2 regions of the Pelosinus fermentans DSM 17108 genome follow, and region 2 is predicted to be linked to the other one. Evidence: riboswitches for the same ligand, from Rfam matches in the RefSeq annotation. Region 2 holds a riboswitch; the other holds the start of a gene.
What was found. A riboswitch is a leader RNA that binds a small molecule or an ion and turns the genes downstream of it on or off. The one in region 2 is predicted to bind S-adenosylmethionine.
Positions count from the first base shown of each region.

Region 1: linked by a shared signal. The riboswitch ahead of FR7_RS17445 (pyridoxal phosphate-dependent aminotransferase) and the one ahead of FR7_RS14925 (trans-sulfuration enzyme family protein) in region 2 are both predicted to bind S-adenosylmethionine.

Region 1 covers NZ_AKVN02000001.1:3,756,930-3,766,998, forward strand. Annotated here, with positions in the region: gene larAH10 (NPN-dependent 2-hydroxyacid racemase, LarAH10 family) at 74-1,369, opposite strand; gene FR7_RS17440 (MFS transporter) at 1,382-2,668, opposite strand; SAM riboswitch class I at 2,842-2,946, shown strand; gene FR7_RS17445 (pyridoxal phosphate-dependent aminotransferase) at 3,021-4,208, shown strand; gene FR7_RS17450 (MetQ/NlpA family ABC transporter substrate-binding protein) at 4,239-5,057, shown strand; gene FR7_RS17455 (MATE family efflux transporter) at 5,202-6,560, opposite strand; gene FR7_RS17460 (hypothetical protein) at 6,696-7,049, opposite strand; gene FR7_RS17465 (YwbE family protein) at 7,081-7,278, opposite strand; gene FR7_RS17470 (hypothetical protein) at 7,332-7,532, opposite strand; gene FR7_RS17475 (LTA synthase family protein) at 7,606-9,639, opposite strand; gene FR7_RS17480 (HD-GYP domain-containing protein) at 9,837-10,069, shown strand, end outside.
Region 2 covers NZ_AKVN02000001.1:3,227,154-3,237,222, reverse strand. Annotated here, with positions in the region: gene FR7_RS14945 (GNAT family N-acetyltransferase) at 1-300, shown strand, start outside; gene FR7_RS14940 (pyridoxamine 5'-phosphate oxidase family protein) at 336-806, shown strand; gene FR7_RS14935 (C40 family peptidase) at 923-1,582, opposite strand; gene FR7_RS14930 (YegS/Rv2252/BmrU family lipid kinase) at 1,908-2,804, shown strand; SAM riboswitch class I at 2,969-3,071, shown strand; gene FR7_RS14925 (trans-sulfuration enzyme family protein) at 3,151-4,287, shown strand; gene FR7_RS14920 (YezD family protein) at 4,530-4,871, shown strand; gene cysK (cysteine synthase A) at 5,109-6,047, shown strand; gene FR7_RS14910 (dipeptidase) at 6,396-7,331, shown strand; gene FR7_RS14905 (TetR/AcrR family transcriptional regulator) at 7,354-7,980, shown strand; gene FR7_RS23930 (hypothetical protein) at 8,107-8,277, opposite strand; gene FR7_RS14900 (histidinol phosphate phosphatase) at 8,727-9,497, shown strand; gene FR7_RS14895 (MetQ/NlpA family ABC transporter substrate-binding protein) at 9,570-10,069, opposite strand, start outside.

The DNA.
Region 1 (10,069 bases), 530 kb from region 2:
GAGGCGCAGAGACACAGAGAAATAAAACTCTCTCTGTGTCTCTGCGCCTCTGCGGTTACATTATTTTTTCGTATCAAATACTTTCGATTGGTACTGTGTTGGCTCCATGAGCCATGACGGTGATCGTGTATTCTGTCTTATTTATTATTTTTTCAGCCATGGTGATCGCCTCATCCAAGCTACTAGCAGTCAGCATTCCTGCTTTTTCAAAAAACTCTTTATTCTGAGGCAATGAAACAACAATATGAGGAACTTCTTTTGCCATATATCCCAGTTTTAATGCAATGAAGCCTGGAACGGTAAAACCTTTTCGCAAAGCCAATTCTCGCTCATACAGAGAATCGTAGTTAAACCAGCCGCTAAAATCAGGCGGCTCCATGATATCACGGCATTCCAGCAGTAAAATCACTACACCTGTGGATTTTACCGCCATGAAGGAATTTCCAATGGTTTTGGAGCCTTGATACAGATTGATGTCTTTCGGGAATCCTCCAGCAGAAGCAATGACCAAATCAGTTTTTCCGCTTATGGGAACACCAAATATCTCATTAGCTGTTTTGCATCCTTGGAGCCAAGCTTCATGCCAGTGACCGGCAACAAAAGAGGCAAACTGACCTTCTGGTGTAAACACTGCATTTAATAAAAAGGCTGGTTTCAGTAATTCTGCCATTTCCAGCATATCCGCATGCATAGGGTTATTTTCCAATTTACCAACAGTACATTCTGGACTTACCCCCTGTCCAACTACTGTATGAAGACATAGACTATGATTTTCCTGAATCGTGCTATAAGAGGAGATCCCTGGCATGATGGCTTTACGTCCGCCACCAAAGCCAGCCATTAGATGATGAACAATTCCGCCCGTTAAAATGACTTTATCGGCATTAACTACATGCTTATTCATATGGACATCTTTTCCCCGTGAAGTTTGACCCACATAAACAAATTCATCCGTTTCTGGCGCATGACTTTGTAGGATCGCTATGCGTTCCACAATTTCCTGACCAAAAGTCAGTACATTTTCCTCATGAGTATGATGGCGATGGGCGCCCAGTGCAACAATAAGGGAAATATCTTCATCAGGTATACCAGCTTTATTCAGTTCATTCAGCAAAGTAGGTAAAAACAAATCATGACGCACCCATTGACGAGTTATATCACTAGCAACGATGACCACTTTATCACCTTGCTGTATTACATTCTTTAGAGGTGGAGTACCAATTGGATTGTTCAGTACCTCACGAACAGCAGCTTCTACATCTGAAACTGCTTTCGCTGGTTTACCTTCCACAACATTTACAACGCGTTCTTCCGGCAAAGCTACTTTAATTTCACTATCACCAAAACCAAATGAAAATTCTTTTAACATCTAGCATCTCTCCTACGCAATCTTTTCAAGATTATTATTTTCCTTTAGTACTAAAGGCTTATCGGGCTTGACAGCCAACCATGCAACAATGCCAATCACGGCTGAAGCTGCAGTTGTCAGAATAGCTGCCTGCCAGCCATAATTCGTTGCAACCCATGCTGTAGCAACCGGAGCAGCAATGCCGCCCATATTCCCCCAGAAATTCATCCAGCCAGTTATCGATCCAGCAAATTTACCTCCAATATCAAGACAGGCGGCCCATGAAGCATTAAAAGTAAATCCAAGAGATCCCAAGGATATCGTTAGCCATAATACATTCAGCCAAGGTACAGTTGCCACTGCTCCCAGGTAAAGAGTTATACAACAGATAATTAGTCCTAGAATGCCAAATAAAGTGCGGGATTTATGCCTTGACACACCGGAAGCGACTAATTTATCACTGATATAGCCGCATGTAGCCGTTACTATACACAATGCCGCCCAAGGAAAAGAAGCAGCAATCCCCATTTTCTGCAAAGAAAAATTTTGAGCCTCTATTAAGTATAATGGCAACCAAGCTAAAAATACATACATAATATAATCCGTTATAAAATATTGAATCCCAATAGCCCAAAACTGAGAAGATCCCAAAAAAGCACGCCAAGGTGCCAGTTCTTTTTTATCACTATCTACCATTAGACCTTCTTCTATGTAACTTGCTTCTGCAGCATTGGTAAATTTACTATCCTGAGGAGTATCCTTGGCTAAATAATACCAAAGTCCTGCCAATAGTAAACCTACTCCACCAAAAATAACAAATACGGAACGCCAGCCAAAATTCATCATCAATACGATCGTAAGTGTTGGACCAACAACCGGTCCAAAAAATACACCGCTTAACATAAATGAAGAAGCACGCCCCTTTTCATTATTATTAAACCAACGGTAAATAAATCTTCCAAAGGCAGGTGCCATAGGACCTTCTCCGATGCCAAACAGACTTCTCGCCAGAATAAATGAGGTAAAGTTACTGCATGCTCCTGTTAATACTGTAAAGGCTGACCACCAAGTAGCTGCTAGTGCCAGAACCCTCCGATGTCCCCAAAATTCAGACATGATTCCACCTGGTATTTGCATAAAAGCATAGCCAACAAAAAAAGCCGTCTGAATAAATCCCATATCCATTTTGCTAAAGCCTAATTCTTGCATAATAGTGGGAGTGGCTACTGATAAATTGACTCGATCCATGTAAGAAATAAAACTAATAAAAAACATAAGTCCTGCTAATTTCCATCGAAAACTTGTTTTTGTCTGCCCCATACGATAATCCTCCTCAATTATGAATATAAGTATTTTTGCAATGGACTTTTATTCATATTATCATATTATACTTTTGTTAAGTTTACATGTCAATTGACGAGAGATACGATTTTCTCAATTCTCCTTGACACCAGGTAGGAACTCATGCTACTATTACTTTCATCAACTACATACATTCATCAAGAGTTAGCCGAGGGGATTGGCCCGATGAAGCTACGGCAACCACCGCGCAATGCGAACGGTGCCAATTCCAACAGGAATTTCCTGGGAGATGAGGATCATTTTGGAAAAATAAAATCTTCTTCATCTTATGAAGAAGATTTTTTTATTATCAATCAAAGGAGTCAATATGATGAATCAAAATGCACAAGCTCAAACTCTGCGTAACTATGCCTCGGAAAAAGCTGGTCGTTTTACAGAATCCGTAATTAGAGAAATGTCTCGTATTGCTGCCGCTCATAAAGCCATTAATCTTGCACAAGGCTTTCCTGATTTTCCGGCATCGGATGAAATAAAAGAGGCCGCAGTTAAGGCAATTTTAGAAGATCACAATCAATATGCAATTACCTGGGGGACGAAGTCACTTAGAGATGCCATTGCTTTGAAAAACAAAAGAGACTATAACATTGATATTGACCCGGAAACGCAAATCACCGTATGCTGCGGTTCAACAGAAGGCATGGTAGCAACCCTCTTAGCCACTATTAATCCTGGGGATGAAGTCATTATATTTCAGCCTTTTTATGAAAACTATGGTCCTGATGCCGTATTATGTGGTGCTACCCCCAAATACGTCCAACTGCATCCACCAGAATTCAGCTTTATCAAGGAAGAATTAACGGCGGCATTTTCAGAACGTACCAGGGCCATTATTATTAATACTCCAAATAACCCTACTGGTAAAGTTTTTAACCGCGAAGAGCTGGATCTCATTGCCAAACTATGTATTCAATATGATGTCTTGGCAATTACAGACGAAATCTATGAACACATCATCTATGATGAAATAAAACACATTCCTCTGGCTACCTTGCCCGGCATGGCAGAACGAACCATAACTATCAATAGTATTTCAAAAACCTACAGCGTAACAGGCTGGCGCATTGGTTATGTGATTGCTTCCGGCGAAATCAGCCGTTCCATACGTAAAATGCATGACTTCTTGACGGTAGGAGCAGCCGCTCCCCTGCAAGTAGCCGCCGCCCAGGCCCTAAATTTTCCTACCACTTATTATGAAAAATTAGGGGATTTTTACAGTAAGCGTCGCGACTTTATGTTAAAGGAATTGACTGCCATCGGCTTTACTTGCATTCGCCCGGCCGGCGCCTATTATATTATGGCAGACATAGCGCCTTTTGGCTGGAAGAATGATGTAGACTTTGCCCGTCACTTAGCTGAAAAAGTAGGGGTTGCAGTCGTACCGGGATCTAGTTTTTATCAGGACGATGCCAATGACAAACATCGTTTTATCCGTTTTTGTTTCTGCAAACAATTTGCAACATTAGAAGCAGCAATCGAAAGACTGCAAAAATTGAAATAAAACATTATATTTTTTAGGAGGCATATTTAAATGAAAAAATCACTAAAATCCATTTCCCTTTTCCTATCTCTTGTCTTTATTCTAGGTTTAGCAACTGGCTGCGGTCAGCAAAGTACTGCAAAAGTAGAACAGAAAACATTAAAAGTTGGTGTTACAGCTGGTCCTCACGCTGAAGTAATGGATGTAGTCAAGAAAATTGCCGAAAAGGATGGCTTAAAAATCGAAGTCGTTGAATTTAATGATTATATTCAACCTAATGTAGCATTAAACCAAGGTGATATTGACGTCAATAGTTTTCAACATAAACCTTACCTTGACAATATTATTAAAGACCGCAATTATGATATCGTCTCAGTGGGCAACACAGTCATTTTTCCAATGGGCATTTATTCAAGCAAGCTGAAAAATATAGCCGATTTACAAGCAGGAGCCATCGTTGCCATTCCTAATGATCCAACTAACGGAGGACGAGCTCTATTATTGCTAGAGAAAATTGGTCTTATTAAATTAAAACCGGAAATCGGACTAAAAGCCGCTGTTACTGATATTATTGAGAATCCTAAAAAAATTGTTATCAAAGAATTAGATGCAGCACAAATCCCCCGTTCCCTAGCTGACATGGACGTTGCTGCCATTAACACCAATTATGCAATTACCGCTGGATTAGTACCGACTAAAGATGCAATTGCTATTGAAGATATCAACTCCCCTTATGCTAATATTATTGCTGTCCGTTCTAAAGATAAAGAAAATCCAGCTGTACAAAAATTCATTAAAGCCTATCACTCTGATGAAGTAAAATCCTTCATTAATGAACACTTTAAAGGTTCTGTTGCAGCAGCCTGGTAAAACTGGCACATAAAAAATAAAACATTTTGAAACGCGAAGGCGCGAAGGCTATGAAGCACACGAAGAGACCTGTAATCTCCTTCGTGTGCTTCGTATTTCTTCGCGTCTTCGCGTTTCGATTCATTTTTTTACAGAAGCAGAACACTATACATTTTGTATATCCCCATATTTACGCTGCACTCTCATGAGTCTTGCCGATAAACAAGTTGCACCAAAGGCTAGACCTACAATCAAACCGATCCAATAACCAAAGGCTCCTAACCCGGAATGATGAGATAACACATACCCTAGGGGCAATCCAAGAACCCAGTAAGAAATCATTGCCAAAATAAATGTAACCCGAACATCTTTATAGCCCCGCAAACAGCCTTGGACCGGTGTTGCGATAGCATCTGATAATTGGAAGAAAATCGCATATAACAAGAATTGCTCCGCAAGATGCCTAATATCCATATCTGCTGTATATAAACTGGATATCTGCTCGTTGCCAAAATATAATACGATGGCAGCCATTACAGCCATAAGCAATGCAATTCCAATACCCAGATAGCCATATTGTTTAGCATCTTGATACCGCTTAGCCCCTGCTTCAAAGCCTACCACTATTGTTAAAGCCATAGAAATACTAAGTGGCATCATATAAATCAGGGCTGCCACATTAATAGCTACTTGATAGGCTGCAATTGTAACTTCACTAAACTCACTCATTAGCAAAGTAATCACTGCAAATATACTCGTTTCACAAAAAATCGCTATACCAATGGGTATACCGATCTTTAACTGCTCTTTCCAGGCTGCGAAAGAAAAGCGATACCAGAAGCTAAATATCTGATGGGATTTAAAAGGTTCTCTGCTTTGAATAACGCATACACTAATAATGGCAATACACCAATAGGTAATCGCAGAGGCCCATCCTGCTCCCACACCACCCAACTGGGGAAAACCGAAATTACCAAAAACCAATACATAATTAAGCAGTATATTGATCGGTAATGCTACCATAGAAATTAGCATCGTTACCCGTGTATAACCTAAGGTATCAATAAAACAGCGAAGAACTGTGGAAATAAACAATGGAATAATCCCAAAAGAAATTGCTGCTAGAAAATCATGAGCAATTTGATAGGATAAAGCATTGAGTTCCATTTTATCCAATATCGGATGTATCACATAAAAGCCGCAAATTATAACTACAATGGATATTGCTATGGCTAAATATACGGCTTGAATGACCGCAAAGGGCACCTTTTCTTTTTTTTGCGCTCCCAAAAAGTGGGCAACAATAGGAACTATAGCAAAAAGAATCCCATTTAGCCCCGTAAAAACAGGCATCCATATACTAGATCCAATGGCAACACCAACTAGATCATTGGGACTGACACGTCCCGACATCATCGTATCAAAAAAAGTCATAGCACACATACATACTTGTGTTACTAAAATCGGTAGTAAAATAATTAAAAATTGATTTACTTTTTCCCGTAAGGAATATGTTTGTTCCATATCTCACACCTATTTATCTAGAATCTTAAACCTAAACTTTCGACTCTACTCTATTTTCCCCTAATCAAAGTACACCACTTCATTGAGTTACTAAAGATGAATAAGTGAGGCGGGAGTTTCTTTCTCCTGCCTCACTTATTTTAGTAATCTTACAAATAAACTACTTTGTACAGGACGGGATAAACGCCAATGATTCCATTCGGACCAGGAAAGCATTGCGAAAAGAATACTCATCCCAAAAATCACGATATATTCCATTACAATAAAAATTGTATTAACTGCCACTAAAGAAAAAGCATTCTCCATCATAATTTGATGCCCCTTCCACCAGGCTGCTGCTGTAATAAAAGGCTGCAATACATATAATAAGAAAGCCCAGGCTGCAATGTATAATATTGATTTCACACCATCAAATACTGCTTTCCTGCCAATTGCCAATTGCTTGTTTTTACGGTCTCTTCTTGACTGAGTAACCGCTATATCCGTCATGCTTTCCCCCTTCCTTGGCACTTGATACAAACTACTGAATCACTTCCTGAACTCTGCCTACTATGCCATTTACCAAACGAACTTTTATACCCCGATGATGAATCGCACTATTGGTGAGCAGATCTTTTACCACACCTTCCGTCAGCTGTCCGGTGCCTTGATGCTGCTTTTGTACAATTTTCACCCTGCTGCCTGCTTTAATATTTTTACGCTCTGTCCCACTCAACATAGCTTCCTCCTATCCTTTGAACCCTGCCCATAAAGAAATGAGCAGGGTTCATTTTAATACCACTCACAGAATTCTTCTTGATCCAAGTAAATCCAATCATGGCCAACTTTTTGAAACACTTTTAAACAACGATCATTATCTGAAATCATAATCGTGATCCCGTCAGTCGCCAATGGATTTTTCTCGACATTTTTTTCCACTTGTACTAAAAGCTTTTTTAATTGATCACGATATAAGGTAAAGGATCTTGTCATTTTATATTCTTCCTCTCTGCAATTCTTGGCTTGCTTATATTAATTCCACATTCTCCTAGCTAATTCCTGTATGTTACTCTGCATTCTTCATATTTTTTCCATATTTAATGCGCCACCAAGACATGGCTCTTCTCGCATCAATATCTTTTTGTATAAAATTCACGTCTAAAGCAGAGGTCATTTTTATTCCCTCCATATTTTCTTTACTATCGCTGCCAATTTTCCCGATAGAATCATGAGTAACCCAAAAACCGTAATTAAAACCAATCCCATTCCCCCGTGTCATACTTTCACCTAGTGAATAATAAACAAATCCTGGAGGAGACAGTAATTCTAGGATGGTAGGAGACACATTAATATGACTGCCTGCCACTTCTTTAGAAAACACATTCTTATCGATTCCCTTTCCATAGACAATGAAGGGAATCCCATAGCGTTCATATAAGCTAGGATTCAATTGGATATTGAGTCGGTCTGCATGATCACCAACAATAATGAATAGACTGTCGGGGTACTGCTGGCGCATATCCTTAATGAACTCAGCCATAACCTTATCAGCATACCAAAAATGCCCTAGTTTTTTTATAAGCTCCTGATCTTCTTTTACATTATCAGGTAATCCACTAATTACACTATCCCTATCAAATCCCTCTTCTTCTAAATCCACTGTATAAGGAGCATGATTCGAGATATTCATAATCACATCAAAAGTCGGCGTAGGATGATCTACACCAGAAGCAACTGCCTGGAATAAATATTTATCGTCACAGCCCCAAACATTGCCAGACTGGCTTGCTATATCCCCCATGCCATAAAATTCCTCAAATCCTTGAGCCAAGGTAAAGTCCTTTACTCGCTCCCAAGATGTGGGTCCCGCATACCAGAATCGAGGCTTATAGCCAAGTTTTTTCATTTGAGGAGCAAGAGATGTAGAATAAGGTTCCTTGTAAGACTCTGGTAAATACGTAAGATACAGATTCGCCTCTGCCAGACCTGTTACAATGCCCATGATGCCTGAAATGGTGCTCATGCCATTGGGCAGAAAAGCAGGAACATAGGCTGCATCCTCTTGCGCTATAATATTTCGCATGCCATTAGCAATGTTCAGATCTTTATACTGAGGCAGCAACGGCCAATTGGCATAGCTTTCCCCAATGATCAAAAATACATGCTGCGGTTTCTGAATCGTTCCTCCCTGGGCTTCTTTTTTCAAGAAATCGTCTACCTTTTGGGAGTCTACTGGATGACCAGCCACATATGTCCCATACTCTATCATCCTCTGTGGGTCCAAATCTAGCCCTGTTGATGCCATTACCCGCTCATGAAGTGTATAAGCCCGATATAAGGCTTGAACATCATCTAAGATAGCTTCATTTAAAAATTCATCTTTAGTGACACCTGAATTTTCCCAGTCAATATTATAGGCATAGGTCATGCTGCCGCCAAAGCGAATAAAGATAACAAGATAATATGCAATGATTAGCAGCGAAGTACGAAAAGCAATATTGCCATACCACTTGGAAAAACGAGGCAGATGGTATGTCTTCGTTCTCAGCCATGCTTTCAATAAACGGCATAATGCCAGTGCTGTCACTCCAGTCATTAACAAACGTACAGGCAATTTATATTGCTCTACCAAGGTATAAAATAGTGCATGAACATCATCATTAAACGTATTAAACAACAATTGATTAAACCCCATATGAAATTGTTCATAGTAAGGAATCCTAGCGTAAAATAATAAGCTAAGAAGGCTAATATACATACAACCCAGAATATAACGCAGATTAATTATTATTGCGTCTTTCATAAAGGCCTTGAGTAAGGTACACAGTATAAAAGAAGCTGCAACCACCAAACCTGTACTCTTTAAACTAATCCGTATTCCATAATAAAGCGCCATAGCAATATCCTGAAAGGTTGCAGCCTCGCTAATATAAGAATTTAATACAATAATAAACCCAATACGAAATAAGCAAAATACTCCCAGGACAAACACAAATAGTTTTATATCCTGCTGAATATTGTTAAATAATTCTTCCCACCTTGACACGCAGAAAAACATCCTCTCATATGTATATTTCTTTTGTATTTCTACTTTTTTCATCATTTTCCTGCATTTTTCTACTTTTTCATCCTTTATAGAGTATCTATAGACATTAAAGTTTGCTTGATTTTAGAACTTTCTCTCGCCAATTCTTATATTTTGTTATATGATTTTATATAGAATTAGTTTCACTCTAGAAAAAAGAACTACAGAGCAGACACTCTTACTGATTTTTTAACTTAGGAGGATATATAAATATGTTAAAAGTCAAAATAAATGAACTTAAAAAGGGAGATGTCATCGCCGAACATATCTTAAATTCCGAAGGACAGGTCTTACTAGCAGCTGGCACCAGCCTTACTGATAAAACCATCGGTTTATTAAAACTATGGGAGATACATGAAATCAGAGTACGAGAAGAAAAAGATACAGATGATGATATTCGTCTATCCTTACAATTCGATGAAATCGTCTCCAAAAATTCTCAGCT
Region 2 (10,069 bases):
AATTCAAAGGTTGATAATAGCTGGTTCTTAGATTCTATTTATGTAGACGAAGAATTCCGTGGTACAGGTATCGGCAGTAAGCTGATTACATTAACAAAGCAAAGAGCGAGGGCGAATGGATACAGACAATTGAGTTTAATGGTCATGGCTGATAATACAGTTGCTAGAAGAACCTATGAACGCAATGGCTTTAGAATCGTAAAACACATTGATATACAAGAGCATCCTCTAATTCCTCATAAAGGTGGAGTGTATTTATTAGTTAGTGATGTAAAAGAAGAGTTGCCATCTGATCGGTAATCTGAGGTAAATAAAATGGAGGGGGGATAAGCATAATGGGGATGCGAAGAAAGGATCGAAAAATGGAACAGGGAGAAGCCTATGAACTCCTGTTTCAAAGTAATTATGGTATTTTAGCTACTGTTGATTGTGATGGACAGCCTTATGCGATACCTCTGAATTATGTAGTTAGTGACAATACCATCTATTTTCATTGTGCTTTGGATGGTCATAAACTAGAAAATATTGCTTTGAATTCTAAAGTATGTTTTACTGTGGTGGGAAGAACGAATATTGTGCCAGAACAGTTTTCAACTGATTATGAAAGTGTGGTCGTATTTGGGACGGTCAGTAGAGTAGAAGAAAAGGGCGAAAAGGGAAAAGTCCTAAAAGGTTTTGTGCAGAAATATAGTATTAACTTTGTGCCCGAAGGTGATGTTTATATTGAAAAAGCAAAAGATCAAACAGTTGTGTGCAAAATAACAATAGACAATTATACCGGTAAAAAAAGAGGTTATAAAGTGTAATCTCCTGGAAGACGCTTATGGTAAGGCAACAGTGTTCTTAACATAATCACTGTTAAATGTAAAAGTAAATTCCGCACCATCTTTATGTGGTACGGAATTTACTTTGAGGGTTTGTTTTACTTAATATAACGGCGTGATCCGATATAGTGTTCAGTGTAATAAGCCTCATCTAAAGAACTGATTGTTACTTGTTTGGCCGCAGAACTTGCATGAATGAATTGTTGATTTCCCATATAAAATCCTACATGAGATGCTCCTGGTTTATAGGTGGTGAAAAAGACTAAATCACCTATTTGTAGATTTTCTTTATCTACAGCAGTGCCTTTACTATATTGTTCAGCTGCTGTTCGAGGAAGGGTAATTCCGTTTTTCTTCATAACAAGTTGTGTAAAGCTAGAACAGTCAAGTCCTTTAGTTGGAGATTCTCCGCCAAAAACATAAGGAACGCCCATATAGGTTTTCGCAGTAGCAATAATTGCATCTCCTTTTGAGGAACTAGTTGTTGAATTGCTAGCCGTTTCTTGAAATGGCACCGGCTTAATGTTAACGTTAGGATTTTCAGTTGTATTGTTCTTTCCTAATAAATTTCCTAATAACATGCCAATTAGAACATTAAGAAGATTAAAGGAAGAACTGCTGCTTTTTGAGTTTGAAGAGGATGTTTGTGCGAGTGTATTCAAAGGCGAAGCCGCCATAGCAAGCGTTGTGGGCATAATCAGTGTAAAAGAAAAGGTGAAAAGGATAAGAAGTATAATAGGCATACAATGTTTTTTCATATAATGACCTCCTAGTCCAATGTACGATTTGTTAGAGACGGTTCAGGAGCTAATAATCTCTGAAATTATTAATCAACTGGCAACGTTACTGACTAGAATAATGATACTAGAGAATATGTGTTATGTAAACAGGAAATATCTACAATTGGATTAGGATGAGAGGGATTCGGAGGGTTTTGCAGATGATTATAATTAATAGGCCAGGTCGTTCAAATCATTTAGTTATTGAATAATTCTTATAGACTTTCTGCTGAAAAATGAATTACAATAATAAGATATGAATCCTATTATACATATTCGTGATTGGCAAGGAGGAGGAATCATATTGCGAAAATTTATCCTTGTATATAATCCAATATCAGGTGATGCTAGTTTTAAATTTAAATTGGACAATGTAATCGAGGCTTTTCAAAAAAAAGATTGTATCATAATTCCCCTCCGGGTTAGCAATGATCAAGAGAGCGATGCTTTTATCATGCTGGTAAAAGAAATTGCTGTAGATGGTATTATCGTATCCGGTGGTGATGGTACAATTCATAGTGTAATTAATAATATGCTCAAACAAGAAATAGACTTGCCCCTAGGTATTATTCCAAGTGGTACATCTAACGATTTTGCAGTGTATTTGCAGTTAGATAAAAATATTGATACTTGTGTAGAGACAATTACAAAGGGACAGAGAAAGAGGATTGATGTAGGTAAAGTCAATGATGAATACTTTTTCAATGTTGCTAGTGCTGGATTGATGACATCAGTAGCTCATAATGCAGATAGTATGCTGAAAAACACGTTGGGGAAAATTGCATATTATTTAAAGGGACTTGGAGAATTACCTAATTTTAAAGCATTAAAAATGCGAATTATTACAGAACAGCAAGTCATTGAGGAAGATGTCTTTTTATTTTTAATAATGAATAGTGGTACTGTTGGCGGATTTCCTAATTTAGTACCTCATGCGAAAATTGATGATGGGAAGCTGGACGTACTTATTGTGAAAAAGTGCAACCTGCCTGAATTAATGAGTTTGTTTATTAGTTTTTTAAAAGGCATTCACTGTAATAGTAAATATGTAACTTGTCTACAGGCGGAAACTATTTATATAGAATGTGCTGAAGAAGTAGAAAGCGACTTAGATGGAGAATTGGGTCCCAAATTGCCTCTTAATGTTACGATACTATCCAGAAAAATTGAAGTTTTTTGTTCTAGTCAAGAAAGTATATAGACCCCTTTGTGTCCTTTGCGTCTTTGTGGTTCAATTCGTTTTATATGTTTTATTCGCTGAGTTGATTAACAAAATTAAAACTAAAATCGCTAAAAAGCCTGTAAAAATGTAAATTATGTTGACCATATAGAATACCATATGGTATAATTTTAGAAATGAATAAACTCTTATCGAGAGTGGTCGAGGGACTGGCCCGATGACACCCAGCAACCGGCAGTAATGCAGTGGTGCTAATTCCAGCAGGATGAGAATCCTGACAGATAAGAGGAAGATGGTCTTTAATAAACCTCTTTCCTCGGAAAGGGGTTTATTTAATTTAAAAAAAATAAAGATTCAGGAGGTATTTATGAAATTAGATTCAAAAATTGTGCATATTGGGGTCTGTACAGATGAAAAAACGGGAGCAATAAGCACTCCTGTATATCAATCAGCAACGTTTCGTCATCCCGCTCTTGGTGAGAGCACGGGGTTTGATTATACCCGTAGCCAGAACCCAACAAGAAAAGTATTAGAAGAAGGGATTGCTGCACTGGAAAATGGTGCAGTCGGTTTGGCATTTGCTTCAGGGATGGCTGCAATTACGGCTATATTAATGTTGTATAAGACAGGAGATCACTTGGTGGTTGTAGAAGACTGCTATGGTGGTACATATCGGGTCATTGATAAAATATTTAGTAATTTTGGCTTAACAGTAAGTTTTGTAGATGGCAGTAATATAGAAGAAGTAGCACAGAGTATTACACCTGCTACTAAAGCAATATTGGTAGAAACGCCGACCAATCCGCTAATGAAAATTGTCGATATTCGTGCCATTGTAAAATTAGCCAAAGGAAATGAGATGCATGTTATCGTTGATAATACATTCTTAACACCCTATTTTCAACGTCCTTTAGAGTTGGGAGCTGATGTGGTCATTCACAGTGGCAGTAAATATTTAGCGGGTCATAATGACTTGGTGTGCGGATTAGTCGTTGCTCGGGATGCCGAATTAGGTGCCTCGATACGTTACATCCAAAATTCAACAGGGGGAATTCTCGGACCTAATGATAGTTGGTTATTGATTCGCAGTATGAAAACACTGGCATTGCGAATGGAAAAGCATAATCAAAACTCGCAAATTATTGCCCAATGGCTGACTCGTCATCCAAAAGTTGTTAAAGTATATTACCCAGGATTAGCTGATCATCAAGGTAAAGATATACATGATAGTCAATCATCTGGTTATGGCGGTATGCTGTCTTTTGCAGTAGATCATCCAGAAAGGGTTAAGCAAGTACTGCGTAAAGTGCAAATGATTCGATTTGCCGAAAGCCTTGGTGGCGTGGAATCTCTGATTACTTTACCGGCGGTTCAAACTCATGCTGATGTGCCGATTGAGGTTCGTGAACGTTTGGGAATATCCGACTGCTTATTACGCTTATCAATTGGCATCGAAGATGCCAGTGATATCATTAATGACTTAGAACAAGCATTAGCGGATTAAAATCACTCATTGTTATAGAAAAAAGTACTAGTCATAGAATCATTAAGAGGTGAATAGGGTGATAGAGAGGGAGTTTTCTGCAAAATTATTGCATATCGAAGTGGAAGTAGATGCCTATACGAGAGCGGTGAGTACACCTATTGATCAGCCACAAGAATATAAATAATTGCGATTATCTGTAGGCTTAGAAGATGCAAATGATCTTTTGGCAGATTTAACATCGGCAATGGAGGAGTAAGAGTATGCAAGAAAAAATCTCATTTCCTGCAAAAGCATTAGCAGTAATTGATCAGAGTATACAAAATATTAGTTTTGGTGAGATTGTTTTAATTGTTCAAGACGGACATATTATTCAAATTGAACGTACAGAAAAAATTATTATTTCTAGTCAGAAGAACTTTCAGCAAGGGAAAAAGAATACAGAAGAAATAAACCTTCTTCGTAAAAAAATTTTAGGAGAGTTATCGCATTTACAATATGGTCAACTAGTTGTAAAAATCAAGGATGGTAAAGCGGTACAGATTGAGAAAACAGAAAAACGGCGTTTCCCAGAGGTAGAAGGTGTCTATGGTGATGGTATATAAAAGCAAGTGACATAGGTGAGTTTGACAGGTTAAGACTCGTATTTCAACGCAATTTTACTTTTTAAAATTAAATATTAAGTTGACAAAGCGGAGTATTTATGATTAAATGTACTTATAATATCATTAGTTAGCCGATCAGAAAACTGAAGGCTAAGGAATCGTTCTTTTGTAGGACTTCCTTAGCCTTTTTCTTTTCTGTCAAAAAAATAAAAAATAAAAAAATGGAGGTCGTGTAACATGGCTAAAATTGCAAAACAGTTGACTGATCTTATTGGCAATACGCCGCTGCTGGAACTTACTAAATATAATGGTGAAAAAGGCTTAGCTGCAAAAGTAATTGCTAAATTAGAGTACTTCAATCCGCTCAGCAGTGTAAAAGATCGTATTGGTTACGCTATGATTGCGGATGCAGAAAAGCAAGGATTAATTAATAAAGACACAATAATAATTGAACCTACCAGCGGTAACACTGGTATTGCTTTAGCCTTTGTGGCTGCAGCACGAGGCTATAAATTAGTATTGTGTATGCCAGATACAATGAGTATCGAAAGACGGAATCTATTAAAAGCTTTAGGCGCTGAACTGGTCTTAACTCCTGGGGCAGAAGGTATGAAAGGAGCTATCGGTAAGGCAGAGCAACTGGCTGCAGAAAATAGCAATTCCATTATTTTGCAACAATTTAAAAACCCATCCAATCCGGAAATACATAGACAGACTACTGCTGAAGAAATCTGGAGAGATACAGATGGAGAAGTCGATATCTTTATTTCTGGTGTAGGTACTGGCGGTACGGTCACAGGTGTGGCTGAAGTACTAAAGAAAAAGAAACCAAGTGTTAAAATTGTTGCTGTTGAACCTTTTGATTCGCCTGTTTTATCAGGCGGAAAACCAGGTCCTCATAAAATTCAAGGCATTGGTGCTGGATTTGTTCCTGCTGTAATTAACCTTGATGTTGTAGATGAAATTTTTGGTGTTCATAATGAAGATGCTTTTACGACTTCCAGGGAACTTGCTAAAACAGAAGGCTTGTTGGTTGGGATTTCAAGTGGTGCAGCAGTTTATGCAGCTGTTCAGATCGCAGCACGTCCTGAGAATAAAGGGAAAAATATTGTTGTCTTATTACCTGATTCAGGAGAGCGCTATTTATCTACAGCACTTTTCCAACAAGAGTCTTAAGGTATAGCTTTGATAGAGCCATTTAGCTCGCTAGTCATTTAAAAAAGAGTGAGAAATACCACAGTTCATGTTAAGTATCCCAATTTCTGTATGATCATTCATTGGGATACTTTGATATGAGTTGTGGTATTTTGTATTGCGCGGAAATTAGAATTCCAAGGGAAAAAACGTGAAATGGGAGAATTTTCAGGAAATGTGCATAAATATAATTCCTCGTCATTGTCAGGTACCATTTGGAATGGTATAATGAATTAAATTAAAAGTAGCTCTGCCTTACGTACAGCAGAGCTTTGTTTAAGTTAGTGCTTTGACCATCATTTGGGTATATGTAGGAAAGGTGAATGTAATATGCAAATTATTGATTTACATTGTGATACAATACTGCACTTAATGGATCAACCGCATTTGAATTTATATCATAATAACCTAAGCGTAGATATAGAAAAATTGCAGGCTGGTAATGCTTTGGCACAATTCTTTGCATTGTATATTGATTTAGCAGAACAACAAAATCCATTACAATATTGTTTAAGTATGGTTGATATTTTCCATCGGGAAATGAAGATTCAGCAGCCGTATATTGCCCTAGCGCTGAATTATCAGGATCTACTTTCTAACCAGCAAGCTGGAAAAATATCTGCCTTTCTTACGATTGAAGAGGGGGGAGCTTTACAAGGGCGCTTGGAGAATCTGCGGAATTTTTATCGGTTGGGTGTGCGGCTGCTGACATTGACCTGGAATTATCCTAATGAGATTGGTTATCCCAATATTGAAGAACAGTATGGGGAGCAGGGCTTAACAGATTTTGGCAAAGAAGTAGTTGTCCAAATGAATCAGCTAGGTATGATTATTGATGTCTCTCATCTTTCTGATCAAGGCTTTTATGATGTTGCTGCCTTGTCAAACAAACCTTTTGTTGCTTCCCATTCTAATGCTCGTGCAATCAGGGGGCATCGGCGTAATTTGACAGATGATATGATTACTCTGCTGGCGCAAAAAGGGGGAATTATGGGAATCAATTTTTCAGGGAACTTTTTGGCTGGATCAAATTGGAGCAGAGTGGATGATATGGTACGCCATATTAAACATATTGTGAAGATTGGCGGTATTGATATAGTGGCTTTAGGAACGGATTTCGACGGTATTGAATACCAGTTGGAAATCTCTCATCTTGGCAATATTGATAAATTAATAAAGGCACTTGTTTGTAATGGGTTTACCACAGGCGATATCGAAAAAATTTGTTATAAGAATGCAATTAGTATTATTAAAGAATGTTTATGAAATTCGTACTTTGGAGGCAGAAATGAAGCATATTCGTGAAAATATTGGTTTCCATGATTCACAAAATAAACGACAGCAGATACTTGAGGCAGCTTATGCTGTATTTTCCAGCAAAGGTTATCATAGAGCTACAGTAGATGAAATTATTGCTTTAGCCGATACTGGTAAAGGTACAGTATATAATTATTTCGTTAATAAAGAACAGCTTTTTTATACGCTGATTAAGGAATGCAGTATGCCTTTTCAAGTCATTATTGAAGGTATTGTTAATTCTTCTGAGCCTCCTTTAGAAAAAGTAGAAACAATAATTAAAGCATTTCTGGAATTTTATGCAAAGCATGCTAACTTATGGCGTGTTATGATGCATGAAGTGCGTGGATTTGGTGCTGCCGGATCATCAAATTTTACCCAAGAGCAATTAGATAAATATCAAGCCTGTTTTTGTGAGACGATTGGTATGATTGAAAAAGTATTATTAGAAGCCCAAAGTAAAGGATTTATTCGTGAAAGCTGTGACGCTACTCGGGCTGCTCATGGTTTATTTAGTGTTATCGTTACCTTTGTATTTCGCGATTTTGTGGATGAAAATATTGGTGAAACGGCGCATACCATTGCGGAACTCTTTTTGTATGGCGCAGCTGAACGGTAAAAAATTTGGAAATAATTGACTGAACAGTCAAAGAGTCTAAGGCAGTTATGGTAGAATAAAAATAAGGACTTGACCCGCAGGGGCAAGTCCTTATTTTATATGATTTTTGCTGCGGCACTTAAAGCTTTAATTAAGTTGTTTGGTTATGAAAAACACAACCGCTAATAAAGGGAAAATAACCAGCAGCAACGGATTTCCGCTTTGGACTAAGAGAAATAATAAGCTAGCAGCTAATAAAGGAATAACTACCCAAATACAGAAGGCGGAAAAGAGATCGCTGATCCTTTCTCTGGCCATAGTGAAAACCTCCTGCTGTGGTATTATCCGTACAATATTTATTGTACTATTCAATGTGACAAGCACATTGGCTGATGTTATACATATGAAATTATGGATTCCATTACCTTGTACATTGGAATCATCTCCCTAGCATCTAACATTGGCAGATCTTCTTCATTGTTCAATGGAATCACCCCCTATATTAATATCATACAGTCACGTTAAAAAGGAGCGTATTTATTAAGCTTGTCTTAAGTATAATACAAAGAAAAACATTCTTCAAGAGTTTCGAATGTATATATGACAAATATTTTAATAGTATATAAAAATACAATGAGATACAATGTGGATTAATTTTTCAAAAATTTATGGATAAATAGTAAAAAGGTTCTAAGCAGGATTTTTTTTATTTTTGTATAAAATAAGAAAATGAGATAAAATTGATGTAAAAATCCAGGAGGTAAAAAATGTTATTTGATAGTCATATGCACACCTGTTTCTCTACAGATTCAAAAATGAAAATGACTGATGCTGTAGCAAGGGCAGAGGAATTAAATATAGGAATTATTATTACGGAACATATGGATATTGCATATCCTGAACCGATGGCGTTTATTTTTGATGTAGAAAAATATTTTTCCCAGTATGCTGCGTATCGTAATGAAAAAGTTCTGCTAGGCATAGAAATAGGTATGCGTTCGGATTGTTTAGAAGAAAATTGTCGATTAGTGGAAAAGTATCCTTTTGACTATGTGATTGGGTCGGTACATGTAATTGATAATATTGATCTATATACTCCAGAATTTTATCAAGGAAGAAGTAAACAAGAAGCATATGAACATTATTTTAATGCCATGAAACAATGTGTGACCTGTTATGATGGTATCCATAGTTTAGGACATATTGATTATATTGCCAGATATGCACGTTTTGCAGATCCAGAAATCTACTATAATGAATTTAGCGATTGTATTGATGAGATTCTAACGGTCTTAGCCCAGAAAGAAAAAGCCCTGGAGATTAATACTAGACGCTTGGGGAATAAAGCAGCAGTAGAGACGATAATGCCGATCTATAAGCGCTTTAATGAACTGGGAGGACGTATTGTAACAATTGGGTCCGATGCTCACCACGTCAATGATGTTGGCAGAGATCTACAGGCAGGGTTAGAAATTGCGGAACGCTCCAATTTGAATGTTGTATACTTCAAAGAGGGGAAGCCTCAGTTTCAGAAATAAACGAATGGGCAGCTTCCTCCAATTGCCAGATGGTAAAAGTATCCCCTCCATATACTCATGGAGGGGATACTTTTACCAAGCTGTTATTACGGTACCTTGAAAATGTTCAGCCACAAAGGTTTTAACCTCCTGTGACTGATAGGCTGTAATGATTTTTTTCAGGTCATTATGATTGACATCTTTAGTACCAGCGACTAAAAGATTTATATATGGTGAATATATATCTTCTAATAGTAGTGCATCTCTGGTTGGCAGCAAGTCAATTTCCGCAGCATAATTGGCATTGATAAGGACAATATCTACCTTATCGATCGCCGAAGTGATCTGTGTGGCATCCATTTGTATAAAACTAAGATTCTTAGGATTCTCTACAATATCATCAAGGGTTCTTAGAGAATCTGTTGTTTTTCTGCAGACAATAAGACCAGCTTTTTCCAATAGCAGCAGGGCTCGACTGCCATTCCATAAATCCTGGGGAATAGCAGCTTTACTGCCTGTTTGCAATGCGCTAAGATTATGAATTTTTTTAGCATAGATCCCCATCGGGAATAGAAACGTTTTAGCAATCGGAG